DNA from 2 places in the Nonomuraea sp. NPDC050680 genome. Region 2 is predicted to be linked to the other one. Evidence: riboswitches for the same ligand, from Rfam matches in the RefSeq annotation. Region 2 holds a riboswitch; the other holds the start of a gene.

Region 1 (7,037 bases), on a different contig from region 2:
CCGCCACCCCGGCCCGAACTCCCACAGCAGCGACCCGAGCCGCGCCCCGTCCTCGACCCGATACGTCAGCTCCACCAGGCCCCCTTCAGGACGACGCCCTCGACCCGATATGCCGGCTCCACTTTCACGAGACACCTCTGACCAGGTGCACGACGGGCCGGCCTCCGGGACCCGGCGCGATCTCCACCCGGGCGTCGAAGTGGGTGCCGACCAGCGCCTCCGTGAGCACCTGTCCCGGCTGTCCGGCGGCGACGGCCCGGCCGCCGGCGAGCAGGAGGAGCCTGTCGGCGTACTGCCCGGCGAGGGTCAGGTCGTGCAGCGTCGTCACCACGGTCAGCTCGTCGGCGAGCCTGAGCCGGTCGACCAGCTCCAGCACCTGCTGCTGGTGCCCGAGGTCGAGCGCGGTGGTGGGCTCGTCGAGCAGGAGCGCGGGCGCCTCCTGGGCCAGTGCCCTGGCCAGGACCACCCGCTGCCGCTCGCCGCCGGACAGCTCCCCCAGCCGGCGGCCGGCGAACTCGGTGAGGTCGAGACGTTCGAGCACGGACCTGGTGACCTCCTTGTCGCGGCGGCTCTCGCTGCCGAGGTAGGGAATGTACGGGGTGCGGCCGAGCAGGGCGTACTCGTACACGGTCATGTCGGGCGGCAGGGAGGGCGTCTGCGGCGCGTAGGCGACCAGCCTGGCCCGGTCCCTCGGCTTGAGCGTGGTCGCGGCCCGGCCGCCGACGGTGACCTCGCCCCGGTGGCCGACGACGCCCATAACGGCCTTGAGCAGGGTGGATTTGCCGGCGCCGTTCGGGCCGATGATCGCCAGCCATTCGCCGCGCCGTACCGAGAGGTCGACGTCGGTGAGCACCTCGCGTTCGCCGAGCCGTACGGACAGGGCGCTCGTCTCGATCATCCGGGCCGGACGGGCCGTGTCGGCGGCCACATGGCGGTCTGCCGGGCCCGTGTCGGCGGCCACATCGCGGTCTGCCCGGCCCGTGTCGGCGGTCATGTGGCGGTCTGCCGGGTCATGCGCAGGACGGCCACGAAGAACGGCGCGCCGACGAACATGGTGACCACCCCGATGGGCAGCTCGGCCGGGGCGATGACGGTACGCGCGACCAGGTCGGCGAGCACGAGGAAGGCGGCGCCGCAGATCAGCGACAGCGGCAGCACGATGCGGTAGGAGCCGCCCGCCAGCCGCCTGACCACATGCGGGATGACGATGCCGACGAACCCGATGAGCCCGCTCACCGCCACGGCCGCCGCGGTGGCCAGGGAGGCGGCGAGCAGGACCGCCAGCCGTACCCGCCCGGCGCGGACGCCGAGGCTGGTGGCCTCCTCGTCCCCCACCGAGAGCACGTCCAGCATCCGCCCGTGCGCGAGCAGCAGCACCGCCGAGACGACGGCGTACGGCAGGACCAGCCAGAACTGGTCCCAGCCGCCGCCCACATCACCCAGGATCCAGGAGTAGATGCGCTGCAGCTGCTCGACCTTGAACTGCTGGATGAACGTCTGGATCGCAGTGAGGAAGGAGGTGACGGCCACCCCGGCGAGCACCAGCGTGGCGGTGCCGCCCGACCGCCCGGCGGTGTTGCCGAGCACGTACGCGAGGAAGACCCCGCCGACCGCCCCCGCGAAGGCGGCCACCGGGATGCCGACGACGGGAGTCGGCACGAGCACGATGACCACGGTCGTGGTCAGCCCGGCTCCGGCCGCGGCGCCCAGCAGGTAGGGGTCGGCCAGCGGGTTGCGGAAGACCCCCTGGTAACCGGCCCCCGCGATGGCCAGCAGCCCGCCGACCACCGCCGCCACCAGCACCCTGGGCAGCCGCAACTCGAACAACAGCCCCTGCTCCACGGGTGCCAGCCCCGAGTCCACGTGTACGTACGGCAGCCAGTCGAGCGCCTGGAGCACCACCTGCCACGGCGAGATGTCGGCGGCCCCGCCGAGCAGCCCGGCGACCATGGAGACGGCGAGCACGGCCAGCGCGCCCGCCGTCCACATCGGTCTGGACCTCACTGGCGGGTGGCCGCCTTGCCGACGGCGTCACTGATGGTCTGCGCCAGGTCGACGACCCGCGGGCCCCAGCGCGAGGCGATGTCGTCGTCGAGCTGGATCACCTGGTCGCCCTTGACGGCCGACAGTCCCTTCCAGCCGGGGCGCTTGGCCAGCGTGTCCTTGCTCTGCTGGCAGCACTTCACGTCCGCCAGGAAGATCAGGTCGGGGTCGGCCTGGGCGACGAACTCCGCCGACAGCTTGGGGTAGCCGCCCGCCGGGTCCGGCGCCTTGTCGGCGATGTTGGTGAGCCCGAACATGGCGTAGATCTGCCCGATGAACGTACTGGACGTCGCCGCGTAAGGGGTCTGATCGAGTTCGTGGTAGTAGGTGAGCTTCTTGTCCTTGGGGGCGTTCGCCGAGAGCTTGTCGAGGGACGTCTTCATCCCTGTCACGACTTGTCCGGCCTTTTCGGTGTTGCCGGTGGCGGCGCCGAGGTCGGCGATCTCGTCGTACGCCTCGTCGAGCTTGGTGGCGGCGGGCTCCAGGAGGACCGGCACGTTCACCTTGCCCAGCTCGGCCACGATCTTGTCGATGTCGTTGGAGACGATGACCAGGTCGGGCTTCTGGGCGACGATGGCCTCGACGTTCGGCTTGAAGCCGGACAGGTCGGTCTTGGGGACACCGGCCGGGTAGTTGGACTGGTCGTCCACCGCGATGACCTGGGGACCCGCGCCGATGGCGAAGAGCGTCTCGGTGTGGCTGGCGGAGAGCGAGACGATCCGCTCCGGCCTCTTGGCGATGGTGACCTTGCCGTTGCCCGCCTCGACCGTCACGGGGAAGGCGGCGGAGCTGGTCGAGCCGGTCGTGCCGGTGGAGCCGGTGGGGCTCGCGGGTGACGAGGTGGTGGTAGTGCTGGTCTGACCACATCCGGCCAGAACAAGCGTTCCCAGCAGCGCGCCCGCGAAGGCCGTGCGTACGGGCCTCACGAGAAGTCCTTTCACACTGTCGGAACCGAGAGACCCGCTCGAGAGCGACGGATCACCCTTTTCCACGAGGGTTGATGACGTCAGCGCGGAGGCAGGCGACCTGGCTATGACAGTTGCGGGACAGCGCCGGACTCACACCGGACTTCGCTGCAACTCTGCGCGTCGGACAGACGCTATCAATGCGCCAGATGGGCGCTAAGTCAAGGGGTGCCCAATTGGGCTTCCGCCTCCGCGATGATCTCCTGCAACCTGAGCCCGTGGGCCGCGTCCAGCGGGTGGCCGCCGCCCTGGCGTACGGTCCGCGCGAACTCCTCGGCGATGGTCTCGAACAGATCGTCGTCGTCACCGGGCAGCAGCCTCGCGCTGCCCGTTCTGCCGTACACCGCGACGCTGGCCGGCGGCAGGTCGCCGGCGGCGGCCATGCACATCGAAGCCTCGCTGACCGCGCCGCCCTCATGATCGAGCAGCAGTCCGGTCCAGCCGAGCGGGTTGCCGTGCGCGCGTACGCCGATCACCCGGCCGAGCGCGGCGTCGAGCAGATCGACCACGTGCGGCCCGACGTCCAGAAGCGCCCCACGTTCGAGCCGCCACGGAGTGCCGAACGGGTGGTCGCCCAGCAGGACATTGGAGATGTTCGCGGCATGGCCGCCGAACGCCTCGATATCGGCGCAGCGCGCCAGGAACGCCCTGACCTGCTTCATATAACGCATGCTGAGAACCATCTGGGAGGCCACACCGGCCTCCCGCACGGCGCCGGCCAGCCGCCGCGCGTTCTCCAGCGAGTCGGCGAGCGGCTTCTCCAGCAGCAACGCCTTCCCGGCCCGCGCCGCACGCACCCCCAATTCGGCTTGTACGCCTGGCGGCACGCAGAACGCCACGGCCTCGCACGCGTCGAACAACTCCTCGACCCGCTCGAACACCGGCGCCCCCAGCCGGGCGGCGGCCTCCGGACGGCGGGCCCACACCCCGGCGAAACGGAGATGCGGACTCTTGGCCAGCATCGGCGCGTGCGCCCGCTCCGCCCACGGCCCCGCCCCGACCAACCCGACCGACACCGGCTCCATTCATCCCCCTTGATCCGCCACAACCCTAGAGTCATCCCGCCGCGTCGCGCCATTGGCGCAGGGCGTGCTCAGGGCGGTGGGCCAGGGTGCCGGAGTCGATGACGATGGTCTGTCCCGTGATGCACCGCGACTCACCCGAGGCGAGGAAGGCGACGAGGTCGGCCACGTCGTCCGGGGTGCAGGCCCAGGGCAGCAGCCGTTCGGCCGCCTTGTCGGCCAGCCGCTCCCGGCCGAGGGCCCGCTCGGCCGCGTCGGTCAGGACCAGCGCGGGCGCGACGGCGTTGCAGCGGATGCCGCGCGAGCCGTACTTGGTGGCCACGTACCGCACGAAACCGGTCAGCGCCGCCTTGGAGGTGCCGTACGCGACATGCGCGACGTCGCCCAGCAGGCCCGACACCGATGAGGTGACGACGAAGGCGCCGCCGTCGGCCATCACGGGGGCCGCCTGCTTGACCATGAGCAGGCAGCCGCGCAGGTTCACCGCCATCGTGCGGTCCCAGACGGCGACGTCGAGATCCTCAAGGTCGTGATCGCGGCCGTAGGTGCCGGGGTCGAGCGCGGCGGCGTTGGAGTGGACGACGTCCAGGCGGCCGAACGAGGCGATCAGGTCGCCGACCGCCCCGGCCACCTGCTTCTCGTCCGACACGTCACAGACGAGCGCCGTGGCCTTGCCGCCCCCGGCGCGGATGGCGGTGGCGACCGACTTGGCGCCCGCCGCGCGTACGTCCAGGACACCCACGCAGGCCCCCTCGGCGGCCAGGCGCGACGCGCACGCCGCACCGATGCCCGACCCCGCGCCCGTCACCAGGGCCACCCGCCCGTCGAACCGACCCGGCGCGGCACTCACCACGTCACCCGCAGAGCCGTCAGTCCCCGGCCCACGATGGACTTGCGGTAGACGATGGGTTCGTCGGCGAGTCTGAGGGTGGGCAGGCGGCGGCCGAGCACGTCGAGCGCGGTGCGGAGTTGCAGACGGCCGAGCGCGGCGCCCACGCAGAAGTGGATGCCGTAGCCGAACACCATGTGGGCGTCTGCGTTGACCCGGTCGATGACGAACCGGTCCGGGTCGGGGAAGACGGTCTCGTCGTGGGCGGCGGAGTCGGTGGAGAGCAGTACTAGCGACTTCTCCGGAATCATCACGTCGTGGAGTGAAATATCCGTGGTGGCGTACCGGAACGACCCGAGGGAGGCGCCGTCGATGCGCATGCACTCCTCCACCGCGTTCTGGATCAGCGGCGGCGCGAGCGGCCAGGCGTCCTCGCGCAGCAGTCGCAGGACGCTGTTGGCGAGCTGGTTCGGCACGGTGTCGTTGCCGCCGAGCAGGATCGTGGAGATCAGCTCCACCACCTCGCGGTGGCTGAGCTCTGAGCCGATCAGCGAGGTCATGAGCGAGGTGAAGTCGTCGCGCGGCTCCTTGGCCCGGGAGGCGACCAGCCGATCCACGTAATCCAGATATGTCAGGAAACTGTCGGCCAGTTCGAGCTGGCGGTCGGGCGGCTGCGGCGACAGGAAGAGCTGGAACCAGTCCTTCACATGCGCCTGCACGAAGCCCTCGTCCGACTCGGGCACCCCGATGAACCGGGCGGTCAGCTTGATCGACGGCTCGTGCCCGATCTCGGACACGAAGTCGGCCTCGCCCCTGGGCACCACGCGATCGAGCAGGTCCTCGTTGAGCCGCCGGAAGTGCTGCTCCATGGCCGAGACCGCCCGTGGCGTGAACGCCTTCGACACCGAACGCCGCAGCCTGGTGTGGTCGGGCGGATCGACGTTCGCCACGAAGCTGGACAGGAACGATCCGTGCTCGCCCAGCCGGTCGCGCGTCTCGCGGGTGAGGCTGCGGGAGATGGTCAGCGAGCCCTTCGAGGAGAACCGCCTCGGGTCGCCGTACGCCGCGCGCACGTCGGCGTGCCGGGTCAGCACGTAGGCGCCGAGGTGCTCGCTGCGGAACACCGGCCGCTCCCGCCGCAGCCTGCCGAGGAACGCGTACGGCGAGGCGACGTGCCAGTCCGAGCCGACGTCGAAGTCCTCGATCGCGTCCTCGATCGTGCCGTCGGTCGCGTCCTTGATCGTGCCATCGGCCGCGTCTTCGGTCGTGCCGTCCGTCGTGCCCTCGATCATGCGAAGATCCTCCGGGGGTTGTCGACGAGCATCTGGTGGATCTGGTCCTCGGTGACGCCCCTCTTGCGCAGCTCGGGCAGGACGTCGCGGGAGATGTGCAGGAGGTGGTAGTTCGGGTGGCGCTGCCGTACGACCTCGGCGTCGAATCGATCGTTGAAGCAGTACGAGTCGTGACTTAGCACCATTTGGTCGGCGTGGCCGCGCGCGCACATCGTCGCCACGATCGACACCCGGTCCTCGAACGGCGAGAGCATCTCGATGCCGAAGCGGTCCATGCCCAGGTAGGAGCCGTTCGCGGCCAGCTCCTCCAGATAGGCGACGTCGGTCGAGTCGCCCGCGTGGCCGATGACGACCCTGGTGAGGTCGACGCCGAGCTCGCCGAGCAGCCGCTGCTGCTCCAGGCCGCCTCTGGAGGCGCTGTGGGAGTGGGTGGTGATGGGCACGCCCGTCTCCAGGTGCGCCTCGGCGACCGCCCGGAACACCCGTTCGGTCCCCTTGGTCATACCGAGATGGTCGGTGGCGCATTTGAGCATGCCCGCCTTGACCCCGGTCCGGCCGATGCCCTGAACGATGTCCCGTACGAAGAACTCCGCCAGCCGATCGGGCCCGCCGAACAGCGAGCCGGGACCCCGGTTGCCGAAGTACGGCGGGAGGGCGTCGTAGGTGTAGAGGCCGGTGGCGGCGACGATGTTCACGCTGGTCAGCTCGGCCACCCGCTGGACGGCGGGGACGTACCTGCCGAGCCCGATGACCGTCAGGTCCACGATCGTGTCGATGCCCTCGGCCCGGAGGTCGTCCAGTTTGGCCGCCGCCTCCCTCGCCCGCCGCTCGAGGTCCCAGCCTTCCGGGATGTCCGGCCAGTTCCAGAGAATCTCCGGGCTGAGCC
Region 2 (7,037 bases):
CGAGAACACCAGGTTGGTCGCCACCACGACCCCCACCGAGAACGCCGCCCAGGTGCAGTGCTCCACCAGGTGCCGGGCGAGCGCCCACTTGCGGCCCGCCCTGACCAGCAGCCTCCTGACCACCTCCACCACGAGAATGGCGCCCGCCACCGAGATGGCGAGAATGAGCCAGTCGGTCGGCGACTGCACGTCATGCCCCCTATGTCTTAAAAGGTCTCGTCAAATGTCACATTGCCCTCAACAGCCACTTGGTATGCGGAGACACGCCGTTCGAAGAAGTTGGCCAGCTCCTGGACATCCTGCAGCTCCATGAACCCGAACGGGTTGGCCGTGCCGTATCTCTGGGGCAGCCCGAGCCGGGCCAGCCGCTGGTCGGCGACATATTGAAGGTAGTCGCGCATCTGCTCGACGCTCATGCCGGGCATGCCGTCGCCGCACAGATCGCGGGCGAAGGCCAACTCGGCGGCGACGGCCTCCTCGATCATGCGGGTGACCTGCTCCCCCAGCTTGTCGTCGAACAGCTCGGGCTCCTCGGCCCGCACGGTGTCGACGACGCTGAAGGCGAACTCCATGTGCATGGACTCGTCGCGGAACACCCAGTTGGTGCCGGTGGCCAGCCCGCCGAGCAATCCCCTCGACCGGAACCAGTATACGTAGGCGAACGCTCCGTAGAAGAAGAGCCCTTCGATGCAGGCGGCGAAGCAGATCAGGTTGAGCAGGAACTGCCGCCGCTCGTCCGCGGTCTCCAGCCGCCGCAGGCCGTTGATCGAGTCGATCCACCGGAAGCAGAACTCCGCCTTGTCCCTGATGGACGGTATGTGCTCCACAGCGGCGAACGCCTTGACCCGTTCCTCCAGGTCAGGCAGGTACGTGTCGAGCAGCGTCAGGTAGAACTGCACGTGTACGGCCTCCTCGAACAGCTGCCTGCTGAGGTACAGGCGCGCTTCGGGGGCGTTGACGTGCTGGTAGAGGTTGAGCACGAGGTTGTTGGCCACGATGGAGTCGCCGGTGGCGAAGAAGGCGACCAGCCGGTTGATCAGGTGGCGCTCCTGCGGCGTCATCCTGGCCAGGTCGGCGAGGTCGGAGTGCAGCTCCACCTCCTCGACGGTCCAGGTGTTGCGGATCGCGGCGCGATAACGCTCGTAGAAGTCCGGATAGCGCATGGGGCGAAGGGTCAGATCCATGCCGGGGTCGAGCAGCATTGCAGGGGTCTCCGTTCGAGGGGGCTACTACTGGCAGGCTTCGCAGGTTTCCGGGTTCTCCAAGGAGCAGGCGACGGCGTCGAGCGCGATCGTCGTCTGGGCGATCCGGGTGGCCGGGCGCGAGCGCAGGTAGTAGGTGGTCTTCAGGCCCTGCTTCCAGGCATAGGCGTACATCGAGGACAGCTTCCCGATCGTCGGGCTGGCCATGAACAGGTTGAGCGACTGCGACTGGTCGATGTACGGCTGACGGGCCGCGGCCAGGTCGATGAGCGCCTTCTGCGGCAGCTCCCAGGCCGTGCGGTACAAGGTCTTGAGGTCGTCGGGGAGGCCGGCGATGTCCTGGACCGAGCCGTCCGCCCGCTTGAGGTCGTCGCGCATCCGCTGCGTCCACAGCCCGCGGGCCTGTAGGTCGGCCACCAGGTAGCGGTTGACCTGGAGGAACTCCCCCGACAGCGTCTCGCGCTTGAACACGTTGGACACCTGCGGCTCGATGCACTCATAGCACCCGGCGATGGAGGCGATGGTCGCGGTCGGGGCGATGGCGACCATCAGCGAGTTGCGCAGCCCGGTCGCGGCGATCTTCGCACGCAGCTCGTCCCACCGAGTCGACGCGGCGGCGCCGTAGTGGTCGGGGTGCAGGACGCCGCCCGCCGCCCTGGTCTCCTCGTACGACGGATGCCTGCCGCGCTCGACGGCCAGGTCGGCGGAGGTGTCGTAGGCGGCCAGCGCGATCTCTTCGGCGACGCGCGTCGACAACCTCAGCGCCTCGGGCGAGTCGAACGGCAGCCGGAGCGCGAAGAAGACGTCGGCCAGGCCCATCACGCCGAGCCCGATCGGCCGCCAGCGCTTGTTGGCCGCCTCGGCCTGGGCGGTCGGGTAGAAGCCCAGGTCGATGGTCCGGTCCAGGAATCGCACCGCCGTACGGACGGTCGTGCGCAGCCGGGCCCAGTCGACGCCCTCGGCGGTCAGGTGGGCGGCGAGGTTGATCGAGCCGAGGTTGCACACCGCCGTCTCGCCGTCGCTGGTGACCTCGAGGATCTCGGTGCACAGGTTGGACAGGTGGATGACGTTCTCGGGCCGGGCCGTCTGGTTGGAGGTGCGGTTGGCGGCGTCCTTGAACGTCATCCAGCCGTTGCCGGTCTGGGCGAGGGTGCGCATCATCCGGCCGTAGAGACTCCGGGCGGGCAGCTGCCGGACGTAGCGGCCATCGGCCTCGTAGGCGCGGTAGGCGCGGGTGAACGCCTCGCCGTACAGGTCGGTGAGGTCGGGGACCTCCTTGGGGTCGAACAGCGACCAGACCTCGTCGGCCTCCACCCGCCGCATGAACTCGTCCGGCACCCAGTTGGCCAGGTTGAGGTTGTGCGTACGCCGGGCGTCCTCGCCCGTGTTGTCGCGCAGCTCCAGGAACTCCTCGACGTCGGCGTGCCAGGTCTCCAGGTAGACACAGGCCGCGCCCTTGCGGCGACCGCCCTGGTTGACGGCGGCGACGGAGGAGTCGAGCGTGCGCAGCCAGGGCACGATGCCGTTGGAGTGCCCGTTGGTGCCCCTGATGAGGGATCCGCGCGAGCGCACCCGGGTCCACGAGATGCCGATGCCCCCGGCGTACTTCGACAGCCTGGCCACCTGCCCGTAGCGGTCGTAGATCGACTCCAGTTCGTCGCGCGGCGAGTCGAGCAGGAAGCACGACGACAGCTGCGGCCGGCGCGAACCCGAGTTGAACAGCGTCGGCGAGCTCGGCAGGTACGACAGCGTGGACATCAGGCCGTACAGCTCGGCGGCCTCGGCGACCGTCTCCGACAGCCCGCAGGCCACGCGCAGCAGGAAGTGCTGCGGCCGTTCGAGCACCGTGCGCGACTCCGGGTGGCGCAGCAGGTAGCGGTCATAGACCGTACGCAGCCCGAAGTACTCGAAGCGGTCGTCCGCCTCGCCGCAGACGAGCGCGTCGAGCTCGGCGGCGTGCGCGCCGACGAACGCGGCGAGCGAGTCCTGGATCAGCCCGGCGGCGTGGGTGGCGGCGATGGACTCGGAGAAGGTCCGCACGCCGCGCCCGGCCGCCTCCTCGGCGATCTCCTCGGCCAGGAGCCGGGCGGCGACCCGGGAGTTGGCCGGATCGGTGATCACCCGGGCGGCGGCCTCCTCGATCGCCAGCCGCCGGTCAACGGTTGTGGCGGTGGCCGACTGGTGATCAACCGTGCCCGGTTGCCCGCCGACCGTGCCCGGCTGGTGATCGGCCTCAATGATCTGCGTCACGTGCTCTCTCCTCGCGAGCTCATCCCCGTGAGGGCGCGCGAGAGCACGGCGGCCCTGGACTCCCCGGCCGCGACGCCCCCGGCCCTCCCTCGAGGCCATGGACACTTCGATGGGCGGAGCCGACCGGCTCCCCCAACGTCGCCGGCAGGTCTTCGGGCTCGCGGGCATGCTCGATGCTTCCTACTGGCCGTCGCTTCCCGGAAATCTCCAGTGCTCGTGACGGCGGTCGTTCCCGCTCACCGCTGCGGGGCAGCCCCGGAATCGCACCGGGTTCCCTTTTGCTTCGCCCCGAGAGGCGAACCAGCGACGAGCAGGATCCTACATCTAGTGGCCGTAGTCGCAACTACCCCAGCATGTTGTGTCAGCTGTGTCGAGCATGCCCAGATCGCGGAGCACGGCCCTGGTCCTGCCGATCTCCGAGGCCAGCCACTGTTCGAAGTCATCGCCGCTGAGCGGGATCGAGGTCCATCCCTCCGCCCGGCAGGCCGCCCGCCATGAGTCGGATCCGGTGACCTCGTCGCAGAGTCGGATGGCGACGGCCTTGCCGTCGTCGGACATGCCCTCGGGCCCCACGGCCGCGCACCAGTCGGCGAAGTCGACCCGCACCCCGCACTCCAGCAGGCTCGGCGCCTCGATGCCGTCCACCCGGCGGGCGCTGGAGACGGCGAGCACCCTGACCTGGCCCTTGCCGATGGCGCGGCGCCAGTCCGCGAGCGTGCCGGTCGCCGCGGCGGCCTTGCCGCCGAGGAGCGCGGCCGCGGCCTCGTCGCTGCCCGGAAAGCCGGTGTAGTCGACCTGCCGGGTGTCGGCGCCGAGGCCCTTGGCGATCAGCCCGAACAGCAGGTGGTCGGGCTCGCCCTGCGGTCCGCCCGTCAGCGGCGTGCGGTCGGGGTGAGCGACCAACTGAGCGCCGAAGTGGTCGAAGGTGGCGAACTTGGAATGGGCGGGCACCACCACCACCTCGATCTGGCCGGTGAGCCGAGCCAGCGGCGTGGCGGTGTCGAGCAGCGACAGCCCGTTGTTGAGCTCGGTCGCGGCCAGCGCGGGCAGCCCGGTGACGGTGATCCGGGTGACGGGCGGGATGCCGGAGACCGGGAAACCGGCGTCGCGGGCGGTTTTGACGAGCGCCTTGGCGACGCGGGCCCAGCGTCCGGCGCCGGGGACGATCGCGAACCGTCCCGAGAGGCCGGCCGCGCTGACGGCGCCTCCGCCGAGGCCCCCCTCCGTGCCACATCCTGTCGCGCAGGCCGCCACCGCCAGGCCGAGCGCGAAGAACCCCCGTCGGCGCATGGCGTCCTCCCCTCGCACCCCATAACTACCCCAGGTCACTGACACTTAACGCACTGTTACACATCAGGGTCGTCATTATGTGGGATCACGAAAAGTCGGGAAGAACTATGAAGTTTTCTCGCCCGCACCGACGAGCAGGTACGAGGGCAGCGAGGGCTCACTGACCAGCCTGGGCCGGTCGGGCCGCCAGTCGGGGGCGTGCACCAGGCCCGGCTCGACCAGCTCGAAGTCTCCGAAGAACGCCCGGATCTCCCTCGGGGTCCGGTCGGTGCCGCCCCCGGCCGACGTGCGCCGGTGGAGCGGCGTGGCGCCCTCGTCGAAGCGCCCACGCGAGGTCGCGTGGGTGAGCACCAGGTAGCTGCCGGGCGCCACCGCCTCGCGCAGCCTGGTCACCATCTTGCCCGGGTCGCGGGCGTCCGGGATGAAGTGCAGGATCGAGACCAGCAGTACGCCCACCGGCTCGTGCAGGTCGAGGAAGCGGGACGCCTGCGCCAGCACCTCGTCGGGGTCGAGCAGGTCGGCCTGGACGAAGACGGCCCGGCCCGCCTCCTCCAGCAGCGCCCTGGCGTGCGTGGCGACGACCGGGTCGCGGTCGACGTAGACGACTTTCGCCTCCGGCGCCACCTCGTGCACGTTGCCCTGGGTCGGCAGCCCGCTGCCCAGATCGAGGAACTGACGGATGCCCGCGTCCGCCAGGTGGCGGACCGCGCGCTGGAGGAAGGCCCGGTTGGCACGCGCCAGATGGACGGCTTGCGGGATCAGGGCCGCAAGCCGGTCGATCGCCTCGCGGTCGACGGCGTAGTTGTCCGTGCCGCCGAGCATGTAATCGTACATTCGTGCGAGATTTGGCGTCTGAGCAGGAAACTCGGGCACAGTTTCGATCTTAAGTCCTGCCGGTCCACTTATGACGGGCTATGTGCCTATTGTGGCCGCCGGGTCGTAGCAGTTACTCGACTGTGACGCTCTTAGCCAAATTGCGTGGCTTATCCACATCGCGCTCGAGTGCCACGGCGGCGTGGTAGGCCAGCAGCTGCAGCGGGATCGTGAGCAGGATCGGGTCCAGCTCGATCTCGTTCTTCGGCACCACGATGACGTCGTCGGCCAGCTTGGCGTCGGGTTCGCGGTGGCCCACCATGAGCACCTTGCCGCCGCGGGCGCGGATCTCGCCGAGCGTGGTGAGGTTCTTGTCGAGCAGTTCGTCGTCGGGGACGATCGCCACCGTCGGCATCTCGGGGCCGATGAGCGCGAGCGGGCCGTGCTTGAGCTCGCTGGCCGGATAGGCCTCGGCGTGCACGTACGAGATCTCCTTGAGCTTCTGCGCGCCTTCGCGGGCCACGGGATAACCGCGGACCCGGCCGACGAACATCATGCTCGGATAGTTCGCGTACTTCTTCGCCAGCTCGGCGATCTTGTCGCCCTGCGCCAGGATCTCCTCGATCTGGCCGGGCAGCCTGCGCAGGCCCTCGCAGACGCGGCGGCCGTCGGCGGGCGAGAGGTCGTGCACCCGGCCGAAGTGCAGCGCGAGCAGCGCGAACGCCAGCGACGTCGAGGTGAACGCCTTGGTCGAGGCGACCGAGACCTCGGGCCCGGCGTGCAGGTAGACGCCGCCGTCGACCTCGCGGGCGATGGCGCTGCCGACCGCGTTGACGATGCCGATGACCCGGCCGCCCTTGCGCTTGAGCTCCTGTACGGCCGCGAGCGTGTCATAGGTCTCGCCCGACTGGCTGATCGCGACGTAGAGCGTGTCGGGGTCGACGACCGGGTTGCGGTAGCGGAACTCGCTGGCCGGCTCGGCGTCGGCCGGGATGCGGGCCAGCTCCTCGATGAGCTGCGCGCCGATCTGGCCGGAGTAGTACGCGGAGCCGCAGCCGATGATCTTCACCCGGCGGAACGAGCGGGTCTCACGGGCGTCCATGTTCAGGCCGCCCAGGTGCGCGATGTGGAAGCGCTCGTCGAGGCGGCCGCTCATGGTCCGCGAGACCGTGTCGGGCTGCTCGGAGATCTCCTTGAGCAGGTAGTGCTCGTAGCCGCCGGTGTCGTAGTGCCCGGCGTCCCAGTCGACGGTCAGCGGCTCCTTGGCGGTCTCGCGCGCGTCGCTGGCGAAGGTGTGGAACCCGTCCGCCTTGAGCACGGCCAGCTCGCCGTCCTCCAGGTGCACGACCTGGCGGGTGTAGCGGACCAGCGCGGCCACGTCGGAGGCGGCGAACATCTCCTTCTCGCCGATGCCGAGCACGATCGGGCTGCCGTTGCGGGCCACGACCACCTCGCCGGGCCGCTCACCGTCGACGACCGCGA

The links. A riboswitch is a leader RNA that binds a small molecule or an ion and turns the genes downstream of it on or off. The one in region 2 is predicted to bind cobalamin.
Region 1: another riboswitch for cobalamin. It lies ahead of AB0H88_RS02830 (ABC transporter substrate-binding protein); the one in region 2 lies ahead of AB0H88_RS10645 (ribonucleoside-diphosphate reductase subunit alpha).

Annotation. Positions count from the first base shown of each region.
Region 1 is NZ_JBFAIF010000001.1:589,243-596,279, forward strand. It holds gene AB0H88_RS02815 (adenosylcobinamide amidohydrolase) at 1-75, opposite strand, end outside; gene AB0H88_RS02820 (ABC transporter ATP-binding protein) at 125-994, opposite strand; gene AB0H88_RS02825 (iron ABC transporter permease) at 991-1,989, opposite strand; gene AB0H88_RS02830 (ABC transporter substrate-binding protein) at 2,001-2,969, opposite strand; cobalamin riboswitch at 3,042-3,162, opposite strand; gene AB0H88_RS02835 (Gfo/Idh/MocA family oxidoreductase) at 3,170-4,033, opposite strand; gene AB0H88_RS02840 (SDR family NAD(P)-dependent oxidoreductase) at 4,065-4,880, opposite strand; gene AB0H88_RS02845 (cytochrome P450) at 4,877-6,151, opposite strand; gene AB0H88_RS02850 (phosphotriesterase-related protein) at 6,148-7,037, opposite strand, start outside.
Region 2 is NZ_JBFAIF010000002.1:917,606-924,642, reverse strand. It holds gene AB0H88_RS10655 (mechanosensitive ion channel domain-containing protein) at 1-189, opposite strand, end outside; gene AB0H88_RS10650 (ribonucleotide-diphosphate reductase subunit beta) at 207-1,202, opposite strand; gene AB0H88_RS10645 (ribonucleoside-diphosphate reductase subunit alpha) at 1,230-3,452, opposite strand; cobalamin riboswitch at 3,578-3,772, opposite strand; gene AB0H88_RS10640 (tripartite tricarboxylate transporter substrate-binding protein) at 3,777-4,742, opposite strand; gene AB0H88_RS10635 (SAM-dependent methyltransferase) at 4,848-5,615, opposite strand; gene glmS (glutamine--fructose-6-phosphate transaminase (isomerizing)) at 5,689-7,037, opposite strand, start outside.